2 regions of the Kitasatospora sp. NPDC059462 genome follow, and region 2 is predicted to be linked to the other one. Evidence: riboswitches for the same ligand, from Rfam matches in the RefSeq annotation. Region 2 holds a riboswitch; the other holds the start of a gene.
The links. A riboswitch is a leader RNA that binds a small molecule or an ion and turns the genes downstream of it on or off. The one in region 2 is predicted to bind glycine.
Positions count from the first base shown of each region.

Region 1: another riboswitch for glycine. It lies ahead of gcvP (aminomethyl-transferring glycine dehydrogenase); the one in region 2 lies ahead of gcvT (glycine cleavage system aminomethyltransferase GcvT).

Region 1 covers NZ_JBHYUU010000012.1:1,720-13,678, reverse strand. Annotated here, with positions in the region: gene ACFXAM_RS05650 (sugar porter family MFS transporter) at 1-342, shown strand, start outside; gene ACFXAM_RS05645 (dienelactone hydrolase family protein) at 421-1,122, shown strand; gene ACFXAM_RS05640 (MFS transporter) at 1,207-2,484, shown strand; gene ACFXAM_RS05635 (HAD domain-containing protein) at 2,594-3,049, shown strand; gene ACFXAM_RS05630 (CPBP family intramembrane glutamic endopeptidase) at 3,027-3,815, opposite strand; gene ACFXAM_RS05625 (glutamate--cysteine ligase) at 3,973-5,478, opposite strand; gene ACFXAM_RS05620 (hypothetical protein) at 5,844-6,458, shown strand; gene ACFXAM_RS05615 (DUF5999 family protein) at 6,800-6,991, shown strand; gene gcvP (aminomethyl-transferring glycine dehydrogenase) at 7,102-10,002, opposite strand; glycine riboswitch at 10,240-10,343, opposite strand; partial or broken gene ACFXAM_RS05605 (PRC-barrel domain-containing protein) at 10,560-10,934, shown strand; gene ACFXAM_RS05600 (DUF2382 domain-containing protein) at 11,415-11,864, shown strand.
Region 2 covers NZ_JBHYUU010000001.1:43,616-55,574, reverse strand. Annotated here, with positions in the region: gene ACFXAM_RS00210 (L-serine ammonia-lyase) at 35-1,402, opposite strand; gene glyA (serine hydroxymethyltransferase) at 1,602-2,870, opposite strand; partial or broken gene gcvH (glycine cleavage system protein GcvH) at 2,977-3,330, opposite strand; gene gcvT (glycine cleavage system aminomethyltransferase GcvT) at 3,417-4,538, opposite strand; glycine riboswitch at 4,759-4,865, opposite strand; gene ACFXAM_RS00190 (enhanced serine sensitivity protein SseB) at 5,044-5,847, shown strand; gene ACFXAM_RS00185 (enhanced serine sensitivity protein SseB C-terminal domain-containing protein) at 6,023-6,970, shown strand; gene ACFXAM_RS00180 (ABC transporter permease) at 7,447-8,436, shown strand; gene ACFXAM_RS00175 (ABC transporter substrate-binding protein) at 8,493-10,271, shown strand; gene ACFXAM_RS00170 (ABC transporter permease) at 10,370-11,380, shown strand; gene ACFXAM_RS00165 (ABC transporter ATP-binding protein) at 11,377-11,959, shown strand, end outside.

The DNA.
Region 1 (11,959 bases), on a different contig from region 2:
GAGGGCACCGGCGACGCCGCGACCCTGGACAACACCCACGCCACCGTCGCGCTGATCGCCGCGCACGTCTTCGTGCTCTGCTTCGCCTTCTCCTGGGGCGTGGTGGTCTGGGTGCTGCTCGGCGAGATGTTCCCGAACCGGATCCGCGCGCTCGCGCTGTCCGTGGCCGCCTCCGCCCAGTGGATCGCCAACTGGGCGATCACGGTCAGCTTCCCCGACCTCGCCGACTGGAACCTGTCGGCGACCTACGTCATCTACGCGGCCTTCGCGCTGCTCTCGATCCCCTTCGTGGCCTTCTGCATCAAGGAGACCAAGGGCCGTGCCCTGGAGGAGATGGGCTGACCCACCGGCCCCGCCGTTCCACGCCCCCGGCCACCGACCCGCCGCCGCGCCCGGCGGCCCGTCCCCCGAGAGGAAGCCATGCCTGACCAGGGCGGCTCCCGGCAGAACGTCACCTTCCCGAGCAACGGCCGCGAGGCCCACGGCTACCTGGCCCGCCCGCCGCTGGGCGTCGGCCCCGGCCTGGTGGTGATCCAGGAGTGGTGGGGCCTGACCCCGTACCTGGCCGGCGTGGCCGACCGGTTCGCCGCCGAGGGCTTCACCGTCCTCGCGCCGGACCTCTTCGGCGGCGCGACCACCCACGACAGCGCCGAGGCCGCCCGGCTCAAGCGCGAGCTCCCGGTCGAGCGGGCGGTGCGGGACCTGCGCCGCGCGGTCGACCTGTTGCTCGGGCTGGACGGTGTGGTCGGCGACGCGGTCGGGGTGGTCGGCTTCTGCATGGGCGGCGGCTTCGCCCTGCTGCTGGCCACCGCCGAGGGCGACCGGGTGGCCGCGGTGGTCCCGTTCTACGGGCTGCCGCCCGACCCGGACTTCGAGTACCGGGGCCTGACCGCCCATGTGCTCGGCCACTACGGTGAGCACGACCGCGCGATCCCGATGGCCGCCGTCGACGAGGCCGCGATCCGGATCGGCGAGGCCACCGACGTCCGCCCGGAGATCCACTTCTACCCGGCCGGGCACGCCTTCATGAACGAGGAGAACCTGCTCGGTACCTACGACCCGCTGCAGGCCGAGATCGCCTGGCGGCGCACCCTGACCTTCCTCCGGGGCCACCTCGGCTGACCGCCGGGAGCACCCCGTCGGCGCCCGTCCGGCGCCCCCTGTAATCGGATGGACACGGACCATCCGCCCCGGCATAGTCACGGGGTGCAGAGCCAACCGCCACCCTCCCCCGCCGGCCGCCTCGCCTGGGCGAGCCGCAACTTCCGGATCCAGACCACCGCCACCGTGGTCAGCGGCCTCGGCAACGCCGGCGCGCCCATCGCGACCGCCTTCGCCATCCTGGACGGCGGCGGCTCCACCACCGACGTCGGCTACGTCACCGCCGCCCGGCTGCTGCCCACCGTCCTGCTGCTGGTGGTCGGCGGCGCGCTCGCCGACCGGCTGCCGCGCCACCACGTCATGGTCGCCGCCAATGTGTTCAGCGCCGTCGCCCAGGGCGCCCTCGCCGCCCTGGTGCTGGCCGGCGACCCGGCCCTGTGGCAGCTGATGCTGCTGTCGGCCGGCGCCGGGGCGGGCTACGCGTTCTACACCCCCGCCGCCGGCGGCATGATCATGGAGAGCGTCGCCCCCGAGCACGCCGCCCGCGCCTTCTCGGTGTACCGGATGGGCTTCAACGGCTCGCAGATCGGCGGCGCCGCGCTCGGCGGCGCGCTGACCGCCGGGGTCGGCGCCGGCTGGGTGCTCGCCCTGGACGCGGTCTGCTTCCTGGCCGCCGCCGCGCTGCGCTTCCTGCTGGAGCCGCAGGCCCCGGCGGCCCCGGCCGGGGGCGGCGGGCTGCTCCGCGACCTGCGCGAGGGCTGGCAGGAGTTCTCCTCCCGCCGCTGGCTCTGGGTGGTCGTCCTCCAGTTCTCGGTGCTGGTCGCCTGCGTCGGCGCGGTCGAGGCGGTGTACGGCCCGGCCTTCGCCAAGGAACGGCTCGGCGGTGCCCGGGACTGGGGCCTGGCGATGGCGGCCTACGGCGTCGGTCTGGTCGCCACCGGCGTGCTGATGACCCGCTGGCAGCCGCGGCGGATCCTGCTGGCCGGCAACTGGGGCGTCTTCCTGTTCGGCGTGCCCGCGCTCGCCCTGGCGGCGTCCGCCCCGCTGCCGGTGCTCTGCGCGGCGATGTTCCTCTCCGGCGTCGGCGTCACCGTCTTCGGCGTCAACTGGATGATCGCGCTGCAGCAGGAGATTCCCCCCGAGGCGTTCTCCCGGATCATCGCCTACGACGAACTCGGCTCGCTGTCGCTGGCACCGCTCGGCACCGCGCTGGCCGGCCCGGTCGCCGGCCGGCTGGGCCTGTCCGGCGCGCTCTGGGCCTGCGCGGTGATCTCGCTGGTGCTGAGCGCCGCCGTGCTGCTGGAACCGGAGGTCCGTCGCCTCTCCCGGCGCCCGGCCGCCCCGGCCGCCGACGCGCTCCCGGTCCCCGCCACCACCGGCTGAACCGCCCGGCGCACCCCGTGCGCCCCCGTGTGCGCCCTCCGGCGGGCAACCACCGGAGGGCGCGGCACGTCCGTCCAGGTGACGACGGATGAGACCTGGGAGACCCCCGATGCCCAAGCCACTGCTGTTCCTGGACGTCGACGGTGTGCTCAACCCGGTCTGCCCCGCACCCGAGGCCGACTTCGACGCCCACACCCTGTTCGGCTACACCGTGCTGCTCTCCGCCCGGCACGGCACCTGGCTGCGCGAACTGGCCGGCCGCTACGAACTGGTCTGGGCGACGACGTGGGAGGAACACGCCAACACCCACATCTTGCCGCTGATGGAACTGCTCTCCGCCCGCAAGTGGGCGCCGCTGCTGCGGTACGCCGCCGGCCGCCCGTTCGCCTGGGTCGACGACGTGATCCCGCCCCGGCTGGTCCGCAACTCGCTCTGGCGCCGCGACCGCCTGCTGCTGGCCGTCGACCCCGGCCAGGGCCTCGAACGCCACCACGTGGACCGGCTGCTGGCCCGCCCGCCGCGCCCCGGGGCGGTGCTCCCGCTCAGCCGGTGGGCAGCCAGCTGACGTGCCCGGCGAGCAGCGCGTACCCGACGAACGCCACCGTGTCGATCAGCGCATGCGCCACCACCAGCGGCATCACCCGCCCCCACCGCCGGTACAGCAGGCAGAACACCACGCCCATCACGATGTTGCCGACCAGCCCGCCGACGCCCTGGTACAGGTGGTACGAGCCGCGCAGCAGCGAGCTCGCCGCCAGCGCCGCCAGCCACGACCAGCCCAGCTGCCCGAGCCGGCGCAGCAGGTAGCCGAGGACGACGACCTCCTCCAGGATCGCGTTCTGCCAGGCCGACAGCAGCAGCACCGGGATCCGCCACCAGACCTCCGGCAGCCCGGACGGCGCGACCGTCAGGTTGTAGCCGGCCGCCTGCGAGGCCAGGTAGAGCGCCAGCCCCGAGCCGCCGATCGCCGCCGCGACGGCCGCGCCCCGGCCGAGGTCGCCCAGCTTGCGCCCGAGGTCGAAGCCCAGCACCCGCAGCGTGGTGCCCTCGCGCACCAGCAGGTAGCCGACCAGCACGACCGGCATCAGCCCGCGGCCGATGTAGTAGAGCTGCCAGACCAGGTCCAGCCAGGGCCGGCCGGGGGCGCGCGAGCCGTTCAGGGTGGCGACCTGCTGGCCCAGTTTCAGCGTCTCGGTGAGCGAGCCGGTGAAGCTGATCAGCGCGCTGATGCCGCTCGCCCCGAGCGAGAGGCCGAGGACGGTCAGCAGCTCCACCCCGAGCAGGCGGCGGGTCGGCTTCGCGGTCTCCGGTACGGTCGGAACGGTCGTCACGGGGGTGCTCCAGCACGGGCGGCGGCGGACGGGCGGCGCTCCGGGCGCCGGCGGGCGGCCGTCGGCGGACCGGAGCGATCATCCTTCCACAGCGCGCCCGGCGGGCCGGGGGTCCGGGGACGGGGTCCGGGGGTCCGGGGCCCGGGGGTCCGGGGGCCTACCCCACCGGCCAGGTGTGCACCGGCTCGCCGCCGCGCATGTGCTCCATGTACCGCCGGGTCATCGCCGCCAGCGCGGCCGGCCGCTCCATCCCGTACTGCTCGCGCAGCCGGTGGAAGGTCGCGCTCTGCCAGGACGCGCCGTTGACCCGGCGCAGGCAGCGCTGCTCGATGATGCCGAGGTAGCGGTCCCGGTCGGCCGGCTCCACGCCCCAGGCGTCCAGGCCCTGGTAGGCCATCGGCAGCAGTTCGTTGAGCACCAGGTCGACGGCGGGCACGGTGGTCAGCCCGCCGGCGCGACCGGCCCGGCCCTGCTTCGGCCACTGGAACACCGCGTCCACGCCGTACCGGGCGGCCTGCTGGAAGTTCTCGTCGGCCCGCTCGAACGGCAGCCTGGTCCAGATCGGCCGGGACTGCTCGGCCAGCACCCGCACCACGCCGTAGTAGAACGCCGCGTTGGCGAGCGTGTCGGCCACCGTCGGCCCGGCCGGCAGCGCCCGGTTCTCCACCCGCAGGTGCGGCACCCCGCCGCTGACGTCGTACACCGGCCGGTTCCAGCGGTAGATGGTGCCGTTGTGCAGCCGCATCTCGGCCAGCCGGGGCACGCCGCCGGAGGCCAGCACCTTGGCCGGGTCCTCGTCGTCGCAGATCGGCAGCAGCGCGGGGAAGTACCGCAGGTTCTCCTCGAACAGGTCGTACGCCGAGTCCACCCAGCGTTCGCCGAACCAGGTGATCGGGCGCACGCCCTGCGCCTTGAGCTCCGCCGAACGGGTGTCGCAGGCCTGCTGGAAGAGCACCGGCCGGGTCTCGCGCCACAGCTCCCGCCCGAACAGGAACGGCGAGTTGGCGCCGAGCGCGAGCTGCGGCCCGCAGATCGCCTGGGCCGCGTTCCACACCGAGGAGAAGCGCTGCGGCGTCACCTGGAGGTGCAGTTGCAGCGAGGTCGCGGCGGCCTCGGCGACCATGGTGATCGACTCCAGCTGGAGGTGCTCGACGCCCTCGATGTCCAGCGTGATGTCCTCGCCCCGGGCGGCCAGGATCTGGTCGCTGAGCAGGCTGTACCGCTGGTTGTGGGACATCGCGTCGAGCCCGGTGTGGTCGAGCTCCAGGGTCGGCAGGATGCCCACCATGACGATCCGCGCGCCGGCCTCGGCGGCCCGCCGGTCGGCGTAGCGCAGCCCGGTGTCGATCTCCTCGCGCAGTTCCTCGAAGACGTGCCCGAAGAGCCGGTGCGGCGCGATGTTGACCTCGATGTTGAAGCGCCCCAGCTCGGTCTGGAAGTCGGCGGAGCCGATCGCGGTGAGCACCTGGGCGTTGTTCAGCAGCGGCAGGCCCTGTTCGTCGGCCAGGTTGAGCTCGATCTCCACGCCGATGACGCCCTTGGGGCGGTCGAACCGCTCCTCCCGCAGCATCCGGCCGAGCGCGTCGAGGCAGGACTGGAGCTTTCGCCGGTACATCTGCCGGTCCGAAAGGTCCGCCCGGGTCGCCACGACCTTCTCGCCCATGGTCTCCTCCTCCTGAGCCGGCCGGCCCCCGACCGTGCAAGCATCATGCCCACCCCGAAGATCGATACCCGAACGCTTCGATTGGCTTGCATTGCAAGGAAACTGATGCCGTTTCAGCGCAACTACCGACTTGCCCGGGGCCACCGCCTGTGATAAACAGGTCACCCTGTGCACCTGTTCGAGTAGAATTCGCACTGCGCCACGGCCCGGCCCGCCATCGCCCGCGAGACCCCGGCGACGACGGCCGCGCCGGCACCGCGATCCTGCCCAACCGGACAAGGCCCAGGTCCCGTCACCGTCGACGCACCAGCCATGCCGGTATGCCGCACTCGCACGCCGATCTCGCACGGAGAGGCGACCTTGCCATGACTCTGCAGACCCCCCAGCCCCCGCCCAGTGCCCTGCGCGCGGTCCTCGCCGCGCTCGACTCGGAGACCGCGCTGCGCCAACCCGCCGCCGCCGCGCTGCGTCACCCGACCGGGCCGCTCCTCCCCGCGCACCCGCTCGCCGTCCACGTCCTGGAGGGGCCGCGGGCCGAACTCGCCGCCGCCCGCCGCACGGGGTGGCGGTTCCTCATCAAGGACGGCACCGAGGTGGCAGCCGCCGCCGAGGTGGTGCAGGGGGCGGAGGGCCACACCTTCTCCCACTTCACCGCCGGGCCGTACCTCGACTCCACGCTCCGGGCGCTGCGCGAGGCCTGGCAGCTCACCCAGTCATCGCGGTCCCGCTGCCAGCCCCGGCTGCTGACCTTTCCCGGCCAGTACGCGACGGCGCTGTGGCTGCACAGCCCGGACGGCGGCGCGGACCTGCTGATCCCGCTGGCGCCGGCCCCGATGGGCGTCACCGCGCACCGCGCCCACCCGGCCGCCGAGGTGCTGCCGCTGCTGGCCCGCACGCCCGTCGCCCGGACCCAGGCCGCCCCCCGGCCACTGCTGCTGGGCACGACGGACGGCGCCCGGCTCCCCTCCGGGGCGCTCTGAGGTCCCGGCCGCCGTCCGGCCCGCCACCCGGTCGGGCCATCCGGCATGGCCCGACCGGGCCGTGCGCCGGATGGCCCGTCCGGCACGGCCCGCGGCGCCCGACCACCTGAACGGGTGATCTCTGCCCGGGGGTTGTGGCGCATGTCACGAAATCGCTGCGCGCGCGTCCGCAGATGCCGACACTGGGAACCAGCGTGGAAGGACCTCCTGTCCTACCCACTTGAGCGCTGGTCCACACCCGGCCCGGCGCCGGACAGAATCCGACCACCGCGGCGGCGGCCGCCGGCCACCGGCGCCACCGCACCACGGGGAGGATCGCAGAGCGAAGCGAGGGTACGTGTATGTGCCAGCACCGTCCTGAATGCCCGTCGGCCGAGTCCGAGGACCGCGAGGCCGCCGTGCCGGTGGCCTGCCACCCGGAGCAGGGCTGGAGCCTGCTCTGCAACGGCGTCCTGCTGTTCGAGGACACCGGTGAGCTGCTGCCCGACGGCCGGGTGATCGCCCCGCGCCGCCCGGCCGCGAGCGCGGTCTGAGCCGCCGGGCGTCCACGGGGGAACGCGCGCAACGGGCAGGGCCCCGGCGGAGTGATCCGCCGGGGCCCTGTCGCGTGCCGCGAGGCCGTGCGCCACGCGCCGTGCGCCGGTCAGACGCCGTACTCGTCCAGCGGCGGGCAGGAGCAGACGAGGTTGCGGTCGCCGTACGCGCCGTCGATCCGGCTGACCGGGGGCCAGTACTTGTCCGCCGGGTTCACGCCGGCCGGGAAGACCGCCTCCTGCCGCGTGTAGCCGTGCGCCCAGTCGCCGGCCAGCGTGGCGGCGGTGTGCGGGGCGTTGCGCAGCGGGTTGTCGTCGGCCGCCCAGGCGCCCGAACCGACCTTGTCGATCTCGGCCCGGATCTCGATCATCGCGTCGCAGAACCGGTCGATCTCGTGCAGGTCCTCGGACTCGGTCGGCTCGATCATCAGCGTGCCGGCCACCGGGAAGGACATCGTCGGCGCGTGGAAGCCGTAGTCGATCAGGCGCTTGGCGATGTCGTCCACCGTCACGCCGGTCTCCTTGGTGAGCGGGCGCAGGTCGATGATGCACTCATGCGCCACCAGGCCGCCCGGGCCGGTGTAGAGCACCGGGAAGTGCGGGGCCAGCCGCTTGGCGATGTAGTTGGCGTTCAGCACCGCGACCTGGGTGGCGCGCTTGAGGCCCTCGCCGCCCATCAGCCGGACGTACGACCAGGAGATCGGCAGGATGCCCGCCGAACCCCACGGGGCGGCCGAGATCGGGCCGACGCCGGTGGCCGGGCCGGCCTCCTCCTGGAGCGGGTGGTTCGGCAGGTACGGCGCGAGGTGCGCGCGCACCGCCACCGGGCCGACGCCCGGGCCGCCGCCGCCGTGCGGGATGCAGAAGGTCTTGTGCAGGTTCAGGTGCGAGACGTCCGCGCCGAACTTGCCCGGCTTGGCGAGGCCGACCAGCGCGTTCAGGTTGGCGCCGTCGACGTACACCTGGCCGCCGGCCTCGTGCACCAGGCCGCAGATCTCGGTGATCTGGGTCTCGTACACGCCGTGGGTGGACGGGTAGGTGACCATCAGCACGGCGAGGCTGTCGCGGTGCTGCTCGATCTTGGCCTTGAGGTCCTCGACGTCGACGTCGCCGTCGACCAGGGTCTTGACCACGACCACGCGCATGCCGGCCATCACCGCGGAGGCGGCGTTGGTGCCGTGCGCGGAGGACGGGATCAGGCAGACGTCGCGCTGGGTGTCGCCGTTGGCGTGGTGGTAGGCGCGCACGGCCAGCAGACCGGCCAGCTCGCCCTGGGAACCGGCGTTCGGCTGAATGGAGACGGCGTCGTAGCCGGTCACCTCGACCAGCTGGCGCTCCAGCCCGCGGATCAGGGTGAGGAAGCCCTCGGCCTGGTCGACCGGCGCGAAGGGGTGCAGCTGGCCGAACTCCGGCCAGGTCACCGACTCCATCTCGGTGGTCGCGTTGAGCTTCATGGTGCAGGAGCCCAGCGGGATCATGCCGCGGTCCAGCGCGTAGTCCCGGTCCGACAGGCGGCGCAGGTAGCGCAGCATGGCGGTCTCCGAGCGGTGGCTGTGGAAGACCGGGTGGGTCAGGTACTCGCCCTCGCGCAGCAGCGCGGCGGGCAGCGCCTCGGCGTCCTCCGCCACCTCGACGCCCTCGACGCCGAACGCGGCCCACACGCCCGCCAGGTGCTCGCGGGTGGTGGTCTCGTCGGTGGAGACCGAGATCCGGTCCGCGCCGTCCTGGAAGACGTTGATGCCCTGGGCGCGGGCGGCGGCGGCGATCTCCGCGGCGCGGCCGGGGACGACCGCGGTGACGGTGTCGAAGAACTCGCCGTGCAGCAGCTCCACGCCACCGGCCCGCAGGCCCGCGGCGAGGGCGGCGGCGTAGCGGTGGGTGCGGCGGGCGATGTCGGCCAGGCCGTCCGGGCCGTGGTAGACCGCGTACATCGAGGCCATCACGGCGAGCAGCACCTGGGCGGTGCAGATGTTGCTGGTGGCCTTCTCGCGGCGGATGTGCTGCTCGCGGGTCTGCAGGGCCAGGCGGTAGGCGCGGTTGCCGTCGGCGTCGACGGAGACGCCGACCAGGCGGCCGGGCAGCGAGCGGGCGTACTCGGCGCGCACCGCGAGGTAGCCGGCGTGCGGGCCGCCGAAGCCCATCGGCACGCCGAAGCGCTGCGAGGTGCCGCAGGCGATGTCGGCGCCGAGCTCGCCCGGGGACTTCAGCAGGGTGAGGGCCAGCAGGTCGGCGGCGACGGCGACGATCGCGCCCAGGCCGTGGGCCTGCTCGATCACCGGGGCGAGGTCGCGGACCACACCGGTGGCACCGGGGTACTGGAGCAGCAGGCCGAACACGCCGCGCTCGGCGATCTCGGCCGGGATGCCCTCGGACAGGTCGGCGACGACGACCTCGACACCGGTCGGCACGGCGCGGGTGTTGATCACCGCGACGGTCTGCGGCAGGGTCTCGGCGTCGACCAGGAAGACACCGCCCTTGACCTTGGTGACGCGGCGGGCCAGCGCCATCGCCTCGGCGGCGGCGGTGCCCTCGTCCAGCAGGGAGGAGCCGGAGGTGGGCAGGCCGGTCAGGTCGGCGACCAGGGTCTGGAAGTTGAGCAGCGCCTCCAGGCGGCCCTGCGAGATCTCCGGCTGGTACGGGGTGTAGGCGGTGTACCAGGCCGGGTTCTCCATGACGTTGCGCAGGATCACCGGCGGGGTGAAGGTGCCGTAGTAACCCAGGCCGATCATCGAGGTGAGGACGGTGTTGCGGCCGGCCAGCTCACGCAGCTCGGCGAGGACCTCGGCCTCGCTGCGCCCGGCGGGCAGGTCGAGCGCGGTGATCGAGCGGATCGCCTCGGGGACGGCGGCGGTGGCCAGCTCGTCCAGCGAGCCGTAGCCGACCTGGGCCAGCATCTTCTCCTGCGCGGCGGCGTCGGGGCCGATGTGGCGGTTCTCGAAGGGGCTGGCCTGTTCGAGCTCGGTGAGGGTCGCGGGGGTGGTGGGGCGTCCCGAGTTCGGCTGGGCGTTCATGGTGGTCGAGGCCTCCTGGTCACGGACCGGCGGGGGTGCGCACGCCGGCGCCTCACCGCTGCGGACAACAGCGGGGGCCCGGTCGGACGAACCCGACAGGCCTCCCCCTCTGTCATCGGGACCTGAGAGCTTCGCCCGCGCGGAGCGCCGTGGGACGCCCCGCCGGCTTGCACCGTCGGTGAGGGTGGGGTCCGCCGGCTCCCTCGCCCGCGATCCTGCCCTGCTTTCCAGAGTGACCTATCCCGCACGGTACGGATGCCTGAGAGATTCCGGGGAGGAGTTGCTCCTTCGGCGCCCCGACCAGCGGTTTCCGCTGTCGGGGACTCTCCCGAGCGGGCTCGGCGGTCGCGCCCAGGGTACCAGCGGGAGGCACCCCGATCACGGGTGCGTCAGGCCCGACCGCGACTTCGCGGCTGACACCCCGCGGTGACCCGGTCGGCGCAGCCCCGGGCCCGTCCGGCCGCACCCCGGTCGCGCCCGCCCGATTCATGGCATTTGGTGTGAAGTGCCGCTGTCCTGCGGGCGTTTCCGCGACCTCACCGCACTGGAGGAAAAGAGTGCAGACCGACATCGACCCCCGGGACCTCATCGGCCACAAGGCGGTCGACCGCAACGGGGACAAGATCGGCACCATCGACGAGGTGTACCTGGACGACGCCACCGGCCGTCCCGAATGGGCCGCCGTCCGGACCGGCATCTTCGGCCGGGACGCCTTCGTCCCCCTCACCACCAGCGAGTTCTCCGGCGACGAGCTGCGGGTGCCGTACGACAAGTCCCTGGTGAAGGAGTCACCGGACTTCGGCGTGGGCCAGCACCTGTCGCCCGCCCAGGAGCTCCAGCTCTACCGCTACTACGGACTGGACACCCCGGCGCAGGACCGGCCGCGGGCGGGCGGGGGCCCGGCGGCGGAACCGGACGACCTCGACTTCGGCACCACCACCGCCGGCACCGGTGCCGCCGCGGCGACCGCTCCCGCCGCCCACGGAACGCCCGCGACCAACGGGGCGGGCGCCACCAACGGGACGGGCGCGACCCCCGGCACCAACGCCTCGCGCCCGGCCAAGGCGCTCACCTTCCACCGGGCGGCCGACCTCGACAAGCCGTCCGGCCCCGCCCCGGAGGTTCCCGCGCGCCCCCTCGCCACTCCCGCACCCGTCACCCCCGCGGCCCCCGCCGCCCCGGCGCCCGCACCCTCCGCCGCGGCACCGGCCGCCCCGCCCGTCCCGCCGCCCGTCGCGCCGCCCACCGCGCAGCCCGCAGCCGCGCAGCCGGCCGCCACCCCGCCCGGCCATGCGCAGCCGGCCGTCGAACCGCAGCCCCAGCCGCAGGCACAGGCCCAGCCCCCGTCCCAGCCCCAGCCGCGGTCCGCGCGCCCGGAGACCGGTCCGGCCGCCCCCTCCCCCACCGGCCGGCTGGAGATCACCTGCCGCGAGGAGCGCCTGGACATCACCACCGAGTGGCACGTGATCGGCACCGCCAAGCTACGCAAGTACGTCACCAGCGAGCAGGTGGAGCGCCGGGTCCCGGTGGTCCGCGAGCGGGTCCGGGTCGAGCGGATCCCGGTCGGCGAGGCCGAACGGGCCGCGCTCGACGAGAAGGAGATCGCCGAGGCGGTGGAGGAGGTCACCCTGCGCGAGGAACGCCCGGTGGTCCGCAAGTACCTGGCGCCGCTCGAAAGGGTCCGCCTGGTGGTCGAGCGGTACACCACCGAGGAGGTGGTCCGCGAGGAGCTGCGGCGCGAGCAGGTCGAGGTCCACGACGACGTCACCGCCGCCCCGGCCGCCCCCTCGTCACCGCCGCCCGCCGCACCGCCCGCCGCCCAGGCCCCGGCCCGCCCGGAGCCGGCCCGGCCGCTGGTCTGACACCTCCGGCACCGGACCCCGGCCGCCCCGGCCGGGGTCCTTCCTTTTTACCAAGGCTTAACCAATGAATATTTGACATGCTGAAGTATCTCTCG
Region 2 (11,959 bases):
GGGGGGGGGGGGCGCGGCCGTCGGCGGGGAGGGGTCAGCACTCGATGACGTTGACGGCGAGGCCGCCGCGCGAGGTCTCCTTGTACTTGATCTTCATGTCGGCGCCGGTCTCCTTCATGGTCTTGATCGCCTTGTCGAGGGAGACGTGGTGGCGGCCGTCGCCGCGCAGGGCCATCCGGGCGGCGGTGACGGCCTTGACGGAGGCCATGCCGTTGCGCTCGATGCAGGGGATCTGGACCAGGCCGCCGACCGGGTCGCAGGTGAGGCCGAGGTTGTGCTCGATGCCGATCTCGGCGGCGTTCTCGACCTGCTCGGGGCTGCCGCCGAGGACCTCGGCGAGGCCGCCGGCGGCCATCGAGCAGGCGGAGCCGACCTCGCCCTGGCAGCCGACCTCGGCGCCGGAGATGGAGGCGTTCTCCTTGAAGAGCATGCCGATGGCGCCGGCGGCGAGCAGGAAGCGGACGATGCCGTCCTCGTCGGCGCCCGGGATGAAGTTCAGGTAGTAGTGCAGGACGGCGGGGATGATGCCGGCCGCGCCGTTGGTCGGGGCGGTGACCACCCGGCGGCCGGAGGCGTTCTCCTCGTTGACCGCCATCGCGTAGAGGGTGACCCACTCCATCGCGTTGGCCGGGCCGATGCCCTCGGCGCGCAGCGCGCGGGCGGCCGCGGCGGCGCGCCGGCGCACCTTGAGGCCGCCGGGGAGTATGCCCTCGCGGGACATGCCGGCCCGCACGCACTCCTGCATGACCCGCCAGATCTCCAGCAGGCCGGCCCGGATCTCCTCCTCGGTGCGCCAGGCCTTCTCGTTCTCCAGCATCAGGCCGGAGATCGACAGGCCGGTCTCCCGGGTGAGCCGCAGCAGCTCCTCGCCGGTGCGGAAGGGGTACTTCAGCACGGTGTCGTCGGGCTTGACCCGGTCGGCGCCGATCGCGTCCTCGTCGACGACGAAGCCGCCGCCGACCGAGTAGTAGGTCTTCTCCAGCACGGTGGAGCCGTCGGCGCGGTAGGCCCAGAGGGTCATGCCGTTGGCGTGGTAGGGCAGCGAGCGGCGCCGGTGCAGCACCAGCTGGCTGTCCGGGTCGAAGTCGATGGCGTGGACGCCGAGCAGGTTGATCCGCTTCTCGGCGGTGATCCGCTCGACGTCGCGGTCGGCCTGGTCGACGTCGACGGTGCGGGGGGAGGCGTTCTCCAGGCCCAGCAGCACCGCCTTGGGGGTGCCGTGGCCGTGGCCGGTGGCGCCCAGCGAGCCGTACAGCTCGGCGCGGACGGCCGTCACCTCGGTCAGCAGGCCCTCCGACTTCAGGCGGCGGGCGAACATCCGGGCGGCCCGCATCGGGCCGACGGTGTGGGAACTCGACGGACCGATGCCGATGGAGAAGAGGTCGAAGACGCTGATGGCCACGGAGGGACGTCCTTGTCTGGTCTCGTGGGTGGTGCCGGCAGGGAGGGAGGACGGCGGTGGCGGGAGGGGGAGGGTCGGGCGCGGTCGGCGGGCTGACACGGGACGGGGCACCGCGCGCACTCTCCAGTGTGCGCGGTGCCCCGGAATCCCCGGTGTCCGGACGGCGTGAGCCCGGTCACCGGCCGCCGAACGACAGGACCTACAGGTTCGGGTAGAGCGGGTACTTCTCGGCCAGGGCGGTGACCCGGGCCTTGAGCGCCTCGGCGGTGCCCTCGTCGAAGGCGGGCTTCAGGGCCTCGGCGATGATGTCGGCGACCTCGCGGAAGTCCTCGGCCAGGAAGCCGCGGGTGGCGAGCGCCGGGGTGCCGATCCGCAGGCCGGAGGTGACCATCGGCGGGCGCGGGTCGTTCGGGATGGCGTTGCGGTTGACCGTGATGCCGACCTCGTGCAGACGGTCCTCGGCCTGCTGGCCGTCGAGCCGGCTGTTGCGCAGGTCGACCAGGACGAGGTGGACGTCGGTGCCGCCGGACAGCACGGAGACGCCGGCCTCGGTGACGTCGGCCTGCAGCAGGCGCTCGGCGAGGATCCGGGCCCCCTCCAGGGTGCGCTGCTGGCGCTCCTTGAACTCCTCCGAGGCGGCGACCTTGAAGGCGACCGCCTTGCCGGCGATGACGTGCTCCAGCGGGCCGCCCTGCTGGCCGGGGAAGACCGCGGAGTTGATCTTCTTGGCGTGCTCGGCCTTGGAGAGGATGACGCCGCCGCGCGGGCCGCCCAGGGTCTTGTGGGTGGTGGTGGTGACCACGTCCGCGAACGGCACCGGGTTGGGGTGCAGGCCCGCCGCGACCAGGCCGGCGAAGTGCGCCATGTCGACCATCAGCAGCGCGCCGACCTCGTCGGCGATCCGGCGGAACTCGGCGAAGTCGAGCTGGCGCGGGTAGGCGGACCAGCCGGCGATGATCAGCTGCGGCCGGTGCTCCTTGGCGAGGCGCTCGACCTCGGCCATGTCGACCTGGCCGCTCTTGTCGTCCACGTGGTACGGCACCACGTTGTAGAGCTTGCCGGAGAAGTTGATCTTCATGCCGTGGGTCAGGTGACCGCCGTGGGCCAGGTTCAGGCCCAGGATGGTGTCGCCCGGCTTGATCAGCGCGAACATCGCGGCGGCGTTGGCCTGCGCGCCGGAGTGCGGCTGGACGTTGGCGTGCTCGGCGCCGAACAGGGCCTTGATCCGGTCGATCGCGATCTGCTCGACCACGTCGACGTGCTCGCAGCCGCCGTAGTAGCGGCGGCCGGGGTAGCCCTCGGCGTACTTGTTGGTCAGCACCGAGCCCTGGGCCTCCATGACCGCCACCGGGGCGAAGTTCTCGGAGGCGATCATCTCCAGGGTGGTCTGCTGGCGGTGCAGCTCGGCGTCGACCGCGGCGGCGATCTCCGGGTCGAGGGCGTGCAGGGACTGGTTCAGAACCGTCATGGTGGGGTCTTCCCGGGAGGAGGGGGGAGGAGGCGCGGGGCGGGCGCGGGGGGGGGGCCGGCCCCGCGGGGGGGCAGGCCGCGGGGGTGGTGTGGGCGGGGGTAACGGCGGCGCTCAGCAGCGGGCCGGTCGACTCGACGCGGACCTTGAACAGCCAGCCACCCTCGAACGGCTCGCCGTTGACCAGGCTGTTGTCGTTCTTGACGTCCTCGTTGACCTCGGTGACCTCACCGGTCACCGGGGAGAACAGGTCGCTGACCGACTTGGTCGACTCCAGCTCGCCACAGGTCTCCCCGGCGGTCACGGTGGCGCCCACCTCGGGGAGCTCCACGTAGACGATGTCACCGAGGGCGTCGGCGGCGTGCTGGGTGATGCCGATCGTGGACACACCGTCGGCGTCGGCGGCGGTCAGCCACTCGTGCTCCTCGGTGTACTGCAGGTGCTGGGGGTTGGTGCTCATGGCGTCATTCTCCAGGATGGGAAGCGGGTACGACGAAGCGGCCCGGCGCGCGGACGTTCCTCGCGGGGGAAACAGGTGGGGAAGGGTCAGCGGGCGCGCTTGTAGAACGGCAGCGCCACGACCCGGACCGGCTCGTGCTTGCCGCGCACGTCCACCGCGACGGTGGAGCCGGGGGCGGCGTGGGCCGCGTCCACGTAGGCCATCGCGATCGGCTTCTCCAGCGTGGGGGAGGGCGCGCCGGAGGTGATCCGGCCGATCGGCTCGCCGTCGGCGGAGACCACGGTGTACTCGGCGCGCGGCACGCGCTTGCCCTCGGAGACCAGGCCGACCAGCACCCGCGGCGGGTTGGCCTCGGCCTCGGCGGCGGCCCGCTCCAGGGCCTTGCGGCCGACGAAGGCGCCCTCGTTGGTGGTCTTGTCGAAGCGCACGACCCGGCCCAGGCCCGCGTCGAACGGGGTCAGGTCGGTGGACAGCTCGTGGCCGTACAGTGGCATGCCGGCCTCCAGGCGCAGCGTGTCGCGGCAGGACAGGCCGCAGGGGACGAGGCCGCGGCCGGCGCCGGCCTCGGTCAGCGCCTGCCAGATCTGCTCGGCGTCGCCCGGGTTGCAGAAGATCTCGAAGCCGTCCTCGCCGGTGTAGCCGGTGCGGGCGAGCAGCACGTCGCGGCCGGCCACCTGGGCCGGGAGGATCGCGTAGTACTTCAGGCCCGGCAGGTCGGCCTCGGTGGTGTCGGCCAGGATCGCGGTGGACTCCGGGCCCTGGACGGCGATCAGCGCGTAGGCGTCGCGGTCGTCGGAGACGACGGCGTTGTAGCCCTTGGCGCGGGCGATCAGCTCGTCCAGCACCAGCTGGGCGTTGGAGGCGTTGGCGACGACCAGGAAGGCGTCCTCGCGCAGGCGGTAGACGATGAGGTCGTCCAGGATGCCGCCGTCCTCGGCGCAGATCATGGTGTAGCGGGCGCGCAGCTCGCCGAGCGCGGAGACGAAGCCGACCAGCGCGTGGTCCAGCATCTCGCCGGCCTGCGGGCCGGTGACGGTGATCTCGCCCATGTGGGAGAGGTCGAACAGGCCCGCCCTGGTGCGGACGGCGAGGTGCTCCTCGCGCTCGCTGCCGTAGCGCAGCGGCATGTCCCAGCCGGCGAAGTCGGTCATGGTGGCGCCGAGGGCGCGGTGGAGCGCGTCGAGCGCGGTGAGGCGGAGGGACGACATGGCCAGGAACTCCTCGGTCGGGGCACTCAGGGGTGCGCACGCCGGGACCGGCCCTGTCTCGGGGGCGGCGGACCCTGCGCGCGGGCATGCGGCGGCTGGGTCTCCCCATCTGTCGTCGAACCTGAGAGCTTCACCGTCCACTGCCCTGTAGGGGACCAGCATGGCGGCTTGCACCGTGGGTGGGCGTACGGCAGGGCCGTGCGCCGCTTTCCAGATGTGCCTAACCCGTGCGGTAGGGGTGCCTGAGAGATTCCGGGGAGGACTTGCTCCTTCGGCGCCGGCTGTGCCGCCTGGACGGGGCACTCCGGACTCTCCCGCGCGGGTTCGAGCGGCCGGTATGGAGTTGGCGGGGCCTGGGTGGATGCCACCGCAGACGCGCACATCATGGCACGTCCGCGGGAATGAGGGGAGGGGGGCCTCCGTCACCGCGGGCCTGACCGCCCGGTGCGGGGCGCCGGAACGCTAGGCTGCGGGCATCGGTGAGCAGAGGACGGTACGGCGGCGGATGGAGTACCCGGTGGAGCAGCAGGGGTGGGGCGGGGCGGAGGCGGCGCCGCCGGGCGGCACGTGGCCGGCCAACGAGCTGGAGCAGGTGCTCACCGCCGCGCTCGGCGACCCGGGTGCGACCCCCCGGGTGATCGAGGTGCTGGCGCGCGGCCAGGTGTGGATCCCGCTGCCGTCGGGCGGCGACCCGCAGGGGCGGTCGCTGGACCTGCCGACGATCGAACTGGCCGGCGACCCCTATGTCCCGGTGTTCTCCTCGCAGGAGGTGTTCCTCCAGCAGGCGCCCGGGATGCCGTTCGCGGTCGCGCCGGTGTGGGAGTTCGCCCGCGGCCTGCCGCTGGGCGTGGGCATCGCGGTCAACCCCGGGGCGGCGGTGGGCATCCCGGTGCCGCCGGAGGGCGTGGCCGAGCTGCGCCGCGGACCGCGCGAGGACCGCTGGGACGCCGGCCCGGACGCGCCGGAGGCTCCCGGCGGCGGCCGGGTGGCGCTGCGCGAGCCGGTGCCGGGCGAGGACCCGGAGGCGTTCCTGACCGCCTGCCGCGGGGAACTCGCGGCGCTGCCGGGAGTGCTGACCGCGCGGCGGGCGCTGGCGAGCGTCGAGGGCGAGCCGACCGTGATGTTCGTGGGCGTCCAGCTGGACCCGCTGGCCCCGGCCGACCCGGGCGCGGTGAACGAGGCATTGGGGCGAGCGCTGGGAACCGCGCCGCTGCCCGGAGGCGTCCACCTCGTACTGCTCGACCTCGCGGACGATCCGGTGGTCGACTGGTTGGTGAACCGGGTCGCGCCGTTCTACGTGCGGGGCTGATCCGGCCCCCGTCCGTCCGTCCGGCACCCGCCGGCCGGGGTGCGGGCGGGGCGGCGGTACGAACCCTGGCACGTCGGCGTGGCGGCGGTCGGCGGCCGCCCCATAGGGTGCGTGCTGACGGCCGCCGGGCCGCCGGTGACGGACGAGGAACGAAGAAGCGCAGCGAGGTGGGCGCATGAGTGCGGGATCGGTAGCTGGCGGTGCACCGGGGCCCTGGGGCCAGGCGCCCACCGGACGCCCGGATCCGGGCGCGCTGGAGCGCGCGCTGCGCGAGGTGGCGCCGGAGCGCTACGAGGCCTACGAGACGATGCTGCACGCGCTCGCCGAGGGCCGGGTCTGGATGCTGCTCTGGCACGGCACGCCGGGCAGCGCGGACGCCCAGTACGGGAACATGGAGATCAGCGGCCACGGCTACGCGCCGGCCGTCACCTCGCCCGAGCAGCTGGCGGCCTCCGGCTGGGCGCGGGCCCACGAGGTGATCTCCGGCAAGGAGGTCGCGGCCTCGCTCTACCGCACCCGCTGGGGCCTGTGGCTGAACCCGCACGCCCCGGGCGGCGGGGTCGGCGTGCCGTGGGCGGACCTGCGGCGGGTCGCGGCGGGCCTGGACCGGCTGCCGGCCGGGCCGCTGAAGCTGAGCGAGCCGCAGGTGCCGGCCCAGCAGTTCTTCGCGCTGCTGGAGCGCCAGGCGGTCGAGGTGCGCGCGGTGAAGGCGCTGCGCCGGGCCTGGGTGCGGCCGTCGGTGGGCGAACCGTACCTCGCCATCGGCCTGGACCTGTACGAGAGTTCACCGCCCACGGTGGAGGCCGTGCGGGCGCTGATGCAGCGGGCGATCGCGGTCGCTCCGGAGGGCCTCGCGGTCTCGACGGTGGCGATGGCGGACGAGTACGACCCGGTGGCGCTGTGGATGCGGGCCAACGCGCGCCCGTTCTACGACCGCGAGGCGGGCGGGCACGGCCGGGCGCAGACGGGCCCGTACCCGCCGGTGCCCCCGCCGCCGTACACCGCGCAGCAGGGCCCGGCGCAGGGTCAGGGCTTCGGCTACGGCACCCATCCGCCGGCGCAGGGCTGGCCCGGGCAGCAGCCGCCGCCGCAGCAGCCGTGGCCCGGATACCCCGGTCGCTGACCGGCGGAACGCGCCCGGAACCCTCCACAGGAACCGGCTTGACGTCACGTCAGGCCGGTTTCGGCGTTTTTCCGGACGATCTCGCCGAAGGGGGTGGCAGACATCTTGACATGGCTGTTACAGCTGTGTGAAGAGGGATATGCCGAAGATCGTGGAGGTGCATGCGGACAGATCACAGTTGGGCATCTGTCGGTTGGCAGGGCTGGCGCAAGCCAGTTCGGATGGCAGAGAGTTCTGCAACAGCCCACCGCGCGTGGTTGGCGCCTCACAAAGGCGAACGCGCTGGCGGACCGCATGATCCACGTGACGCCCATCCCGCGTGGCAGCAGTACTGAGCACGCCGTACCGCTGGGAACACCCCCGTACCTGCACTTCCGCACGTCCGCACCCAAAGCACGTCCGCACCAGCCGAGCCGCCGATCCCGGCGTCCGGCACCCGTGGGCCGGCCACCGTCGGCGAGGGGACCGAACTGACCATGACCGCACCCATCAAGACCGCCGGCAACGCACCGGAGGCAGACGCCGCCGCGAGCCCGGCCAAGAAGATCGAGGGCCGCTCGCTCGGCCAGATCGCCTGGACCCGCTTCAAGCGGGACAAGGCCGCCGTCGCCGGCGGCATCGTGGTGATCCTGCTGATCCTGCTCGCCGTGCTCGCCAAGCCGATCGAGTCGATCTTCGGCCTGGATCCCGACGCCCTCCACCAGGACCTCCTGGACGCCGACCTCGGCGGTCTCCCGCTGGGCGACTGGGGCGGCATGAGCTGGGACCACCCGCTCGGCGTCGACCCGCTGCAGGGCCGTGACCTGCTGACCCGTGTGATCGAGGGCTCCTGGGTCTCCCTGCTGGTCGCCTTCGGCGCGACCGTGCTGTCCAACACCATCGGCACCGTGCTCGGCATCATGGCCGGCTACTACGGCGGCTGGGTGGACGCCGTGATCAGCCGGGTGATGGACGTCTTCCTCGCCTTCCCGCTGCTGCTCTTCGCCATCGCGATCTCCACGTCGCTGCAGGGCGGCGCGTTCGGCCTGCACGGCCTGCCGCTGCACATCCTGGTGCTGATCTTCGTGATCGGCTTCTTCAACTGGCCCTACATCGGCCGCATCGTGCGCGCCCAGACCCTCTCGCTGCGCGAGCGGGAGTTCGTGCACGCAGCCCGCAGCCTGGGTGCCCGGGGCCCGTTCATCCTGTTCAGGGAGCTGCTGCCCAACCTGGTCGGCCCGATCCTGGTCTACGCGACCCTGCTGATCCCGACCAACATCCTCTTCGAGGCCGGTCTGAGCTTCCTCGGCGTCGGCATCCAGCCCCCGCAGGCCTCCTGGGGCGGGATGCTCCAGGACGCGATCCGGTACTACCAGGTGGATCCCCAGTACATGGTGGTCCCCGGTCTGGCGATCTTCATCACCGTGCTCGCCTTCAACCTGCTCGGCGACGGGCTGCGTGACGCCCTCGATCCCAAGAACAACTGACCGAGCGTCAGGATCCCTCGTACAGCCACCACTTCCCCAAGGGGTTGATCTCACCCATGCGTAGGTCCCGTACCGTCGCGCTGACCGCCATGGCCGCTGCCGCGGTCCTGGTCGTCACCGGCTGCTCGTCGAGCTCGAAGAGCGGCGACGCCAAGTCCACCGCCACCGGCACCGAGGCCGCGGGCGGCTCCGGGGCCAACGCGGCCACCAAGAACATCGTCAACGCCTCGGACAAGAAGGGCGGGACGGTCACCTTCGAGATGAAGGGCACCCCGGACTCGCTCGACCCGGGCAACACGTACTACGCCTACATCTACAACTTCTCGCGCCTGTACGGGCGTCCGCTCACCACCTTCCAGCCGGGCGCCGGCGAGGCGGGCAACAAGCTCGTCCCGGACCTCGCCGAGTCGCTCGGCCAGGTCAGCGCGGACGGCCTCACCTGGACGTACAAGCTGCGCAAGGGCCTGAAGTACGACGACGGCACCCCGATCACCTCGAAGGACGTCAAGTACGCCGTCGAGCGCTCCAACTTCGCGCCGGACGTGAACTCCAACGGCCCGACGTACTTCAAGGAACTGCTGGTCGACAACGAGGGCACGCCGTACGCGGGCCCGTACAAGGACAAGACCGGCGACCTGAAGTCGATCGAGACGCCGGACGACACCACGATCGTCTTCCACCTGAAGCACGCCTTCGCGGACTTCGACTACCTGGTCAGCGCCCCGCAGACGGCCCCGGTGCCGCAGGCCAAGGACACCGGCGCCGACTACGTGAAGAAGATCGTCTCGTCCGGCTCCTTCAAGTTCGAGTCCTACGAGGACGGCAAGCAGGCCGTCCTGGTCCCGAACACCAACTGGGACCCGAGCACCGACCCGATCCGCAAGCAGCTGCCGGACAAGATCGTGCTCAAGATGAACATCGACCAGTCCACCATCGACAAGGACCTGCTGGCCGGCAACGCCCAGGTCGACCTGGTGGGCGGCGGTGTCGACCCGCAGACCCAGGCGCAGATCCTGCAGAACCCGAAGCTCAAGGCGAACACCGACAACGCCTACGGCGGCCGCCTGGTCTACATGGCGATCAACACCGACGTCGCGCCGTTCGACAACATCGAGTGCCGCAAGGCCGTGCAGTACGCGGTCGACAAGGTCTCGGTGCAGACCTCGCTCGGCGGCCCGATCCGCGGCCAGGTCGCCAACACCGTGCTCCCGCCGGACATCCCGGGCCACCAGGACTTCAACGCCTGGGAGACCAAGGACAACAAGGGCGACGAGGCCAAGGCCAAGGAGGCCCTGAAGGCCTGCGGCAAGGACGGCGGCTTCAGCACCGTGCTCTCCGCCCGCACCGAGCGCGCCACCGAGGTCGCCGCCGCGACCTCGATCCAGGCCGCGCTGAAGAAGGTCGGCATCAACGCCGAGATCCAGCAGTACCCGCAGGGCAAGTACCTGGCCGACAGCGCGGGCGCCCCGGCGTTCGCCAAGGAGCACAACATCGGCCTGATGATGATGCAGTGGGGCGCCGACTGGCCGACCGGCTACGGCTTCCTGCAGCAGATCGTCGACGGCCGCGCGATCAAGGCCTCGGGCAACAGCAACCTGGCCTCGCTGAACGACCCCGCGGTCAACAAGCTGCTCGACGACGCCGCGACCAACCCGGACCGGGCGGCCCGCGAGAAGATCTACGGCGACATCGACAAGAAGGTCATGGACCAGGCGGTCTACGTCCCGCTGACCTACTTCAAGGTCTTCCTGTACCGCCCGGACAACGCCACCAACCTCGCGTCCACGCCGGCCTTCTCGGGTGAGTACGACTACCTGAACATCGGCACCAAGTAAGAGCCTGGCTCCGCATCCCTGAAGGCAGGTGAAGGCAGCGGCGCCCGCCGCCGTCCGGAGGACCCCGGACGGCGGCGGGCGGCCGGAGCCGACCAACTGTGTTTGCCTACATCATCCGCAGGATCCTCGCGGCCGTGGTGCTGCTGCTGGTCGTCAGCGCGGTCACCTTCGCGATCTTCTTCCTGCTCCCGCGCCTCGCCGGCGAGACGGTCGACCAGCTGGCCACCCAGTACATCGGGAAGAATCCTTCCCCCGAGGCGGTCCAGGCGGTCAAACAGAACCTCGGCCTCGACCAGCCGCTGTACACGCAGTACTGGAACTTCCTCAAGGCACTGGTCACCGGTGCCGAGTACAAGTTCGGCCCGGAACCGGCCACCTGCCACGTGCCCTGCTTCGGCTACTCCTTCAAGAACCACCTGGAGGTCTGGCCCGAGCTGTCCAAGCGGATCCCGGTGACCCTCTCGCTGGCCATCGGCGCCGCGGTGATCTGGCTGGTCTCCGGCGTCGCCACCGGTGTCGTCTCCGCGCTCAAGCCGCGCTCGATCTTCGACCGGCTCTCGATGGGCATCGCGCTCGCCGGCGTCTCGCTGCCGGTCTTCTTCACCGGCGCGCTGCTGCTCACGGTGTTCAGCTACGAGTGGCCGATCCTGGACAACCTGGAGTACACCAACTTCACCGACAACCCGGTGATGTGGGCCCGCAACCTGATCCTGCCGTGGATCTCGCTGGCCTTCCTCTACTCCGCGCTCTACGCCCGGCTCACCCGCGCCGGGATGCTGGAGACGATGAGCGAGGACTACATCCGCACCGCCCGGGCCAAGGGCCTGGCCGAGTCCAAGGTCGTCACCCGGCACGGGCTGCGCGCCGCGCTCACCCCGATCGTCACCATCTTCGGCATGGACCTCGGGCTGCTGCTCGGCGGCGCGCTGATCACCGAGCAGGTCTTCTCGCTCCAGGGCGTCGGCCAGTTCGCCGTCCAGGCGATCACCGACAACGACCTGCCGAAGATCCTCGGCGTCACGCTGCTCGCCGCCTTCTTCATCGTCCTCTGCAACCTCGTGGTTGACCTCCTGTACGCCGCTGTCGACCCCCGGGTGAGGCTGTCGTGACCGAGCTCCAGAAGACCCCGGCCCGCGCGGCCGCCCCGGGCGGCCAGGAGCCCTTCCTCTCGGTGCGGGACCTGCGGATCCACTTCGACACCGACGACGGCCTGGTCCGTTCCGTCGACGGGGTCAGCTTCGACCTCGCCAAGGGCCGCACCCTCGGCATCGTCGGCGAGTCCGGCTCCGGCAAGTCCGTCACCTCGCTCGGCATCATGGGCCTGCACCGCTCCAAGCGGGCCCGGATCACCGGCGAGATCCGGCTCGACGGCGAGGACCTCATCGCGGCCGGACCCGAGCGGGTCCGCGAACTGCGTGGCCGGCAGATGGCGATGATCTTCCAGGACCCGCTCACCGCGATGCACCCCTACTACACGGTGGGGCAGCAGATCGTCGAGGCCTACCGGGTGCACCACCCGCAGGCGAGCAAGAAGCAGGCCCGGGCCCGCGCCGTCGAGATGCTCGACCGGGTCGGCATCCCGCAGCCCGACCGCCGGGTCGACGACTACCCGCACCAGTTCTCCGGCGGCATGCGCCAGCGCGCGATGATCGCCATGGCGCTGGTCAACGACCCCTCGCTGCTGATCG